DNA from 2 places in the Streptomyces sp. NPDC055815 genome. Region 1 is predicted to be linked to the other one. Evidence: riboswitches for the same ligand, from Rfam matches in the RefSeq annotation. Region 1 holds a riboswitch; the other holds the start of a gene.
The links. Region 1 has a riboswitch for cobalamin ahead of ACWGN5_RS29665 (ribonucleoside-diphosphate reductase subunit alpha). Riboswitches for the same ligand answer to the same signal wherever they lie in the genome.
Positions count from the first base shown of each region.

Region 2: another riboswitch for cobalamin. It lies ahead of ACWGN5_RS24240 (ABC transporter substrate-binding protein); the one in region 1 lies ahead of ACWGN5_RS29665 (ribonucleoside-diphosphate reductase subunit alpha).

Region 1 is NZ_JBSHDU010000057.1:33,746-37,946, forward strand. Features, by position in the region: gene ACWGN5_RS29665 (ribonucleoside-diphosphate reductase subunit alpha) at 1-2,075, opposite strand, end outside; cobalamin riboswitch at 2,208-2,330, opposite strand; gene ACWGN5_RS29670 (GNAT family N-acetyltransferase) at 2,385-2,885, opposite strand; gene mctP (monocarboxylate uptake permease MctP) at 2,972-4,201, opposite strand, start outside.
Region 2 is NZ_JBSHDU010000040.1:19,569-23,769, reverse strand. Features, by position in the region: gene ACWGN5_RS24250 (ABC transporter ATP-binding protein) at 1-16, opposite strand, end outside; gene ACWGN5_RS24245 (FecCD family ABC transporter permease) at 13-1,050, opposite strand; gene ACWGN5_RS24240 (ABC transporter substrate-binding protein) at 1,047-2,093, opposite strand; cobalamin riboswitch at 2,175-2,352, opposite strand; gene ACWGN5_RS24235 (cold-shock protein) at 2,403-2,609, opposite strand; gene ACWGN5_RS24230 (DJ-1/PfpI family protein) at 2,864-3,592, opposite strand; gene ACWGN5_RS24225 (TetR family transcriptional regulator) at 3,682-4,201, opposite strand, start outside.

The DNA of each region.
Region 1 (4,201 bases):
CCGCGCTGCGGGATCTCCCAGGCCGTGCGGTACAGCTCGCGGACCTCGGCCGGGACCCAGGTGAAGCCGGCCACCGAGCCGTTGGAGTCGCGCAGCGCCTCGCGGGTCTGCGCGTCCCACACGCCGAGCTTCTTCAGCTCGTCGACGAGGTACGAGTTGACCTGGAGGAACTCGCCGGACAGCGTCTCGCGCTTGAACAGGTTGGAGACCTGCGGCTCGATGCACTCGTAGACGCCGGCGATGGAGGCGATGGTCGCCGTCGGGGCGATGGCGAGGAGGAGGCTGTTGCGCATGCCGGTGGAGGCGATGCGGGCGCGCAGGGCCGTCCAGCGCTCCGGCCAGTTCAGCTCCACGTCGTAGTGGTCCGGGTGCAGGACGCCCTGGGCGGTGCGGGTCTTGTCCCAGGCGGGGAGCGGGCCGCTGCGCTCGGCGAGGTCCGCGGACGCCTCGTAGGCCGCCAGCATGATCCGCTCGGCGATCTTCGTCGACAGGGCGCGTGCCTCGGCCGAGTCGAACGGCAGCTTCAGCTGGAAGAAGACGTCCTGGAGGCCCATGGCGCCCAGGCCGACCGGGCGCCACTTGGCGTTGGAGCGGCCCGCCTGCTCGGTCGGGTAGAAGTTGATGTCGACGACGCGGTCGAGGAAGGTGACGGCCGTGCGGACGGTCTCGTCCAGGCGGGCCCAGTCGATGTCCCCGCCGGTGACGAAGGCGCCGAGGTTGACGGAACCCAGGTTGCAGACTGCCGTCTCGTCGTCGTTGGTGACCTCGATGATCTCGGTGCAGAGGTTCGAGGAGTGGACGACGGTGCCCGGCTCGGCCGTCTGGTTGGCCGTGCGGTTGGAGGCGTCCTTGAAGGTCATCCAGCCGTTGCCGGTCTGGGCGAGGGTCCGCATCATCCGGCCGTACAGGTCGCGGGCCGGCATCGTCTTGCGGGCGAGGCCCGCCGCCTCGGCCTTGCGGTAGGCGGCGTCGAACTCCTCGCCGTACAGGTCGACGAGCTCGGGCACGTCGGCCGGGGAGAACAGCGACCACTCGGCGTCGGCGTTGACCCGGCGCATGAACTCGTCCGGGATCCAGTGCGCCAGGTTCAGGTTGTGCGTACGGCGCTGGTCCTCGCCGGTGTTGTCGCGGAGCTCCAGGAACTCCTCGATGTCCGCGTGCCAGGTCTCCAGGTAGACCGCGGCGGCGCCCTTGCGGCGGCCGCCCTGGTTCACGGCGGCGACGGAGGCGTCGAGGGTCTTGAGGAACGGCACGATGCCGTTGGAGTGCCCGTTGGTGCCGCGGATCAGCGAACCGCGGGCGCGGATGCGGGAGTACGAGAGGCCGATGCCGCCGGCGTGCTTGGAGAGGCGCGCGACCTGGTGGTAGCGGTCGTAGATGGAGTCCAGCTCGTCCTGCGGGGAGTCCAGGAGGTAGCAGGAGGACATCTGCGGGTGGCGGGTGCCGGAGTTGAAGAGCGTGGGGGAGGACGGGAGGTAGTCCAGGCGGCTCATCAGGCCGTACAGCGCGCTCACTTCGTCGAGGGCGCGGGCCGAGTCGTCCTCGGCGAGGCCGCAGGCGACGCGCAGCATGAAGTGCTGCGGGGTCTCGATGACCTTGCGGGTGATCGGGTGGCGCAGCAGGTAGCGCGAGTAGAGGGTGCGCAGGCCGAAGTAGCCGAAGCGGTCGTCGCCGGCCGGGTCGATCGTGGCGTCGAGCCGGGCCGCGTGCGCCGCGACGAGCTCGGCGGTGCGGTCGGCGATGAGGCCTTCGCGGTGACCGACGGCGACGGAGGCCGAGAAGTTCACGGCGCCCTGGCCGGCGGCCTCGTCGGCGATGGTGATGGTGAGGAGCCGGGCGGCGAGCCGGGAGTACGCGGGGTCCTCGGCGATCAGGCCGGCGGCCGCCTCGGTGGCCAGCTCGCGCAGCTCCGCCTCGTCCGACGTGGCGCTGCGGCCGCGGAGGGCGGCGGCGGCGACCTTGCCGGGGTCGGTGTCCGGGAGGTCGGCGGTGAGATCGGTCAGGGTCCGCAGGAGTACGGTCCCGGGGCCGTCGGTCTCGATCGCTGCGGCCGGATCGGCGGGCGCGATGGTCACGTGGGGGCTCTCCCTCGCTCGGCTCGGGGCCTCGGGCGGGAAGGCGGGCAGGCGGGCACGCGTACGCGTGGGCGCGCCGTGTCCACCGGCCCACTCCGCGAGGCCCGGACGTCTGTGACACCCGGAACGGACGGACCGGGTGCGCTGCCGGCAGGTCTTCGGACTCACCGCGTACGAATCCGCACGAAGCACACCGTTGCGGGACAGTTCCGGATTCGCGCCGGATTCCCCTGCGTCGACAGCGAGGATGAGCATACATGTGGGGGGCGCCGCTCGTGGCACCCCCCACATGTTGTGTCGGTCCCGGCGCTACAGCTCCAGGGCGTAGGTCCTCAGCGAGAGGTCGGGGATCGGTTCCCAGTCCCGTTCGGGGGTGCGGACGAAGCCGAGGCGCTCGTAGATCCGGTGCGCGGAGACCATCAGATCGGCCGTGGAGAGCACGAGACGAGCGCACCCGGGGAGGGCCCTCGCCCGGTCCACGCAGGCCCGTACGAGGGCTTCTCCGACGCCCCTGCCGCGGGCCTCGGGGGCGACCACGAGCATCCGGAACTCGGCCTCGCCGGCGACGGCGATGTCCGCCCAGGTGGTGCCGCCGGCGGCGAAGGTCACGCCGCCGATGATCCCGCCGTCGGCGTCGACGGCGACGAGCACCTCGCTCTCGCGGGCCCGCCGGGCCGTGTCGCGGAGGACGGCCAGATAGAAGTCGTCCTCGCCGTCGTGCAGCAGCCCGTCATTCAGATAGGTGAAGCCGGTGAGGTCGCCGAGCTCCTCGTACTCCTCGGGCCGTACACCCCTGATCGTGAAGTCCATGCGTCCCAGTCTGCCGCGCGCGGGCAGACGGGAGGGGCCCGGGATCTCCTGGTGAGATCCCGGGCCCCTGCGGCGTGTCCTTCCGGTCAGTGCGTTCCGGCGCCGACCTTCGGGAGGTCGCGGACACCGGCGTCGCCGGCGTCCGCCGTGTAGTCCTCGGGGGAGGTCTCGTCGACGCCCTCGGGGGCCTTGACGGCCTTGAGGACGAAGGTCAGGACGACCGTGACGAGGACGTTGAGCACGAAGGCGGTGAGGCCGATGTAGCCGATCTCGCCGATGCCGGGGATCTCGGCGGCCGAGCCGCCGAAGTGCTTCTGGGTCGGGCTGGCGACGCCGTACGCGGCGGCCGTGCCGTACGCCATGCCGACGGCCCAGCCGGCGAGCAGCGCCCAGCGGTGGAACCAGCGGGTGAAGAGACCGCCGACGAGCGCCGGGAAGGTCTGCAGGATCCAGATGCCGCCGAGCAGCTGGAAGTTGATCGCGACGGTCTTGTCCATGGTGAGGACGAAGACCAGCGCGCCGACCTTCACCAGGAGGGAGACCAGCTTGGAGACCTTGGTCTCCTGGGCCGGGGTGGCGTCCTTCTTGATGAAGTCCTTGTAGATGTTGCGGGTGAAGAGGTTGGCCGCGGCGATCGACATGATGGCGGCCGGGACGAGCGCGCCGATGCCGATCGCGGCGAACGCGACGCCCGCGAACCAGTCCGGGAACATGGTCTCGAAGAGCTGCGGGATGGCGAGCTGGCCGTTCTTGACCTTGATGCCGGCGGCGATCGCCATGAAGCCGAGCAGCGCGAGCAGGCCCAGCATCAGCGAGTACAGCGGCAGGATGGTGGTGTTGCGGCGGATGACGTTCCGGCTCCGGGACGACAGGGTCGCCGTGATGGAGTGCGGGTACATGAAGAGCGCGAGCGCCGAGCCGAGCGCGAGCGTCGCGTAGGTCCACTGGCCGGCCTCGCCGGGGACGAGCGCGCCCTTCGGCTTGCCGGTGGCCGGGTTGACCGTCGCGTACGCCTCGCCCGCCTTGGCGAAGATCTCGTCGAAGCCGCCGAGCTTGATCGGGATGTAGATGATCGCCACCGCGATGACGATGTAGATCAGGGTGTCCTTGACGAAGGCGATGAGCGCGGGGGCGCGCAGGCCGGACGAGTAGGTGTACGCGGCCAGGACGCCGAAGGCGATGAGCAGCGGCAGGTCCTTGACGAACCAGTTCGTGTCCTCGCCGCCGCCGACGCCCATCACGTCCAGGACGGCCTGGATGCCGACGAGCTGGAGCGCGATGTACGGCATGGTGGCGAGGATGCCGGTGACCGCCAC
Region 2 (4,201 bases), on a different contig from region 1:
CGGCGGTGGTGGTCATCGCGCGCTCCTGGTGCGGTACAGGACGAGGACGAAGGCCGGGACGCCGATCAGCGAGGTCACCACGCCCACCGGCACCTCCTGCGGGTCGAGGACCGTACGCGCGAGCGTGTCGGCCCACACGAGGAACACCGCTCCGGCAAGGGCGGTGACCGGCAGGAGCCGGGCGTGCCCGGGACCCGCGAGCGCGCGGGCGGCGTGCGGCAGGACGAGGCCGACGAAGCCGATCGCCCCGGCGGCGGAGACCAGGGCGGCCGTCAGGAGCGCGGTGACGCACAGCAGGACGAGCCGGGTCCGGGCGACGGCGATGCCGAGCGAGGCGGCGGCCTCCTCGCCGAAGGCGAAGGCGTCCAGGGTCCTCGCGTACCCGCCGCAGACCAGCAGGGCGGCCGCGAGGACGCCGAGGCACAGCCACACGTCGCTCCAGCCGGCCCCGGCGAGCGAGCCGAGCAGCCAGAAGAGGACGCCCCGGGTGGTCTCGGCGTCGGCGGCGGTCATGACGACGAAGGAGGTGAGGGCGGAGAAGAGCTGCATCGCGGCGACGCCCGCGAGGACGACCCGGTCCGTGGAGCCGCCGAGGGTGTGGCTGAGCAGCAGGACGAGCGCGAAGGAGACCACCGCCCCCAGGAACGCCCCGCCGGTGACGGAGAGGACCCCGCCGCCGATGCCGAGGACGACGACCGCGACCGCGCCGGTGGAGGCGCCGGAGGAGACGCCGAGGACGAAGGGGTCGGCGAGCGGGTTGCGCAGGAGCGACTGCATCACCGCCCCGCAGACGGCGAGTCCGGCGCCGCAGACGGCGGCGAGGAGGGTACGGGGCAGCCGCAGGTCCCAGACGATCCCGTCGCGGATCGGCGAGAGGCCGGAGGCGCCGCCGCCGAGGTGGGCGGCGATCACGGAACCGGCCTCGCCGACGCCGATGTCCGCCGGGCCGATGGTGACGGCCACGGCCACGGACAGGCCGAGCAGCGCGAGCCCGGCCGCCGCCCACAGGGGCACGGTGGCGGCCGTGGTCTCCCGCCGGGTCGTCCTCACTTCGCGAGGCCGTACGAGCGGAGCGCGGCGGCCACCTTCTCGACGCCCTCGACGGTGCGGAGGGTGGGGTTCATCGCCTGGCCGCTGAGCAGGACGTACCGCTTGTGCTTCACGGCCGTCATGTTCCGGGTGACGGGGTCGGACTCCAGGAACTCGATCTTCTTCGCCGCGCTCTCGGCGGACTGCGCGCGGCGGGTCAGATCGCCGATCACGAGGACGTCCGGGTCGCGGTCCGCGACGGTCTCCCAGTTGATTTGGGGCCACTCCTCGCGGGTGTCGTCGAAGACGTTCTTCGCCCCGAGGGCGTTCGTGACGATCCCGGGTGCCCCGCAACATCCGGCCATGTAGGGCGACTTGGCGTCGGAGTACCAGTAGAGGACGGTGGCGTCGGTGAAGTCGGCCGCCGCCGTGGCCTTCGCCACCCGGGCCTTCAGCCCGGCGACGAGCTTCTCGCCGCGCTCGGGGACCCCGAACACCCGGGCCAGGTCGCGGATCTCGCCGTAGACCGTGTCCGTGGTGAGGGGGCGGGTGCGGACGCCGTCGCCGTCGCCGCTGTTGTCCTTGCCGACGCAGTCGGTCGGCGAGAGGTACGTCGGGACCCCGAGCTGCTCGAAGCGTTCGCGGGGCGCGACCCCGCCCTTGCCGAGGGTGTACGCGAACGAGGCGGCCGCGAAGTCGGGTTCGGTGTCGAGGACCTTCTCGAAGGAGGGGTAGCGGTCGGCGAGGCGCGGGACCTTGGCGTTCTCCTCCTCCAGGCCCTTGAGCACGGGGTCCGTCCAGGTCGCGGTGCCCACCATGCGGTCGGCGAGGCCGAGGGAGAGCATGATCTCCGCCGCTCCCTGGTCGAGGGCGACGGCCCGGCGCGGGGCGCGGTCGACGCGGACCTTCCGTCCGCAGTTGTCGTCGAGGGTCACGGGGTGGCCGCGCTCCGGTGCGGGCTTCGACGAGGGTGCGGAGGGCCCGCAGCCGGTCGCCGTCGCGAGGAGGACCAGGACGCCGGTGAGGGCGGGCACGGCGGAGCGGACGGGGTGTGCGAGCGGCACGGGGGACTTCCTCTGCGTCCACGGCTCATACGCGGAGCCTGTCGTACGGTGCTCCCCGGACGACCGCGTGCCGCCGGGGCCGCCAGCAGGTCTTCGGACTCGGGGTCAGCCGGACGGAGCGCCTTCCCGGGCCCGTCGTGCCGCCCAGTGGCCGATGCTCCGCCCGTCGCCCTCACCGCTGCGCGTCAGTTCCGGTCTCGCACCGGATTCCCTGACCCGTGGACGTACCCGTTCAGGTGCGTACAAAGGTGCGACTGGCCTCGGCACAGTACCACCGGCCGGCCGCCGCACCCCGGACGCCCGTCGCCGTCAGACGCGCAGCTCCTTCGCCTCGAAGCGGCCGTCGCCGAGGACCAGGACGAAGGAGACCTGCTGCCCCTCGGAGACCGTCCGCTCCTCGCTCTCGATGTCCTCGGCGCTGAAGTACACCTGCTCCTCGGAGCCCACGGGGACGACGAAGCCGTACCCGCCGAGACGGTTGAAGGACTGCACGAACCCTTTGCTTCTGCCTTCCACGGCGGCCTCCTCGTCGGCGCGGGGGGCGCGGTCGAGGGTGTCCGGCCCCGGGGGCCGTGTCCGCGCCTCAGGGGAGATGTACCCCGTCCCTCCCCCGTTCGCCACCGCCGCCGGCCGGGGCGAACCACCCCGGATGATCTCGTACAATATTCAACAGAGGCCCGCTGTCGGAGATCCCCCGTGTCCGACAGCGGGCCTCGCCGCGTCCGTCAGAGACGCGTCCGCCCGAACCCGTCCGTTCAGTGCCGGTCCGTTCAGTGCCGGTCCGGCCGGACCCAGACCGTGCCCCTCGCCTCGTACTCGAGCATGGCCTCCAGGCCGTTCGCCGCGTCGGGGCCGAGTTCCCGGCGTACGAGCCAGAGCGCGAGCTCCAGGCCCGAGGTGACACCCCCGGCGGTCACGAGGTCGCCGTCGTCCACCACCCTGGCCCCCTTCAGGACGCCGCCCTGCCGCTCCAGGTCCGGGCGGGCCTTGTGGTGGGTGGTGCAGGGGCGGCCCCGGGTGAGTCCGGCGGCGGAGAGCAGCATGACGCCGGTGCACAGGGCGCTGACGGTGAGGCCCGGCCGGACCGCCGCCGCGAGGGCGCGGGGCAGGGCGCCCCGGTCGATCTCGGCCCAGACGCCCGGGCTGTCCCGGCGCGCGTAGCCGCCGCCCGGTACGACGAGCAGGTCGGCCTCGCGCGGGGCCCAGGGGTGGTCGACGCGGACCTCGGTCCCGTAGGCGGCGGTGACGGTGCCGGGCCCGTCGACGGAGACGTACCGGACGTCCACCGGACGCTCGGAGAAGAAGCCGGCGGCGGAGAGCACCTCGTAGGGGGCGGCGAAGTCGAGTTCCTCGACGCCGTCGAAGAGCACGAGGTGGACGCGGAGCGGGCGGCGCGCCGACGGCGGCGCCGCGGGGGCGGCGTGGGCTGCGGTGCTGGTTCCCAGCGCGCCCGCGGCCCCGAGGGCGGTGGTGGCGCGGAGCAGGTTGCGGCGGTTCATGGTTCTCCCCCAGGGGATGGCAGGGCCCGACGTTCCGTGTCGCGTCGAGGCAGTCGGCCGCCACCGCCCACGGGTTCCCGACGGCCGGGTCAGGCACCGCCCGGGTAGGCGATCCGTGCCGTGATCCTGGCGATGCGCCGGGCCGACTCCTCCGGCGCGGCCACCGGCTGGACGATGTGGCTGACGGTGAGCCGCACGATCGTCTCGACGGCGAGGCCGCGGGACTCCTCGTCGACGTCGGGCCAGGCCTCGATCGCGTACGCGTCGAGCATCGCCATCGCCGTGCCGAAGACCGGTTCCGGGCGCGTGGTGAGGTAGGCGAGGAGGTCGTCCTCGCCGCCGCGCGCGGCGAGCAGGACGCTCTTGATGAGGGGGTTGTCCACGGCCTGCTGGAGCGTGTAGCCGACGCCCGCCGCCGCTGCCGCCTCCAACTCGCCCCGGTGGGCGTCGAGTTCGCGCTGGATGCCGAGGAGGAAGCCCTCCAGCTCGCGCTGGACCAGGGCGTTGCCGATGGCCTCCTTCGAGCCGAACTCGTTGTAGAGCGTCTGGCGGCTGATGCCGGCGGCCCGTGCGACGGCGGCCATGCGGAGCACGCCCCAGCCGTCGGCG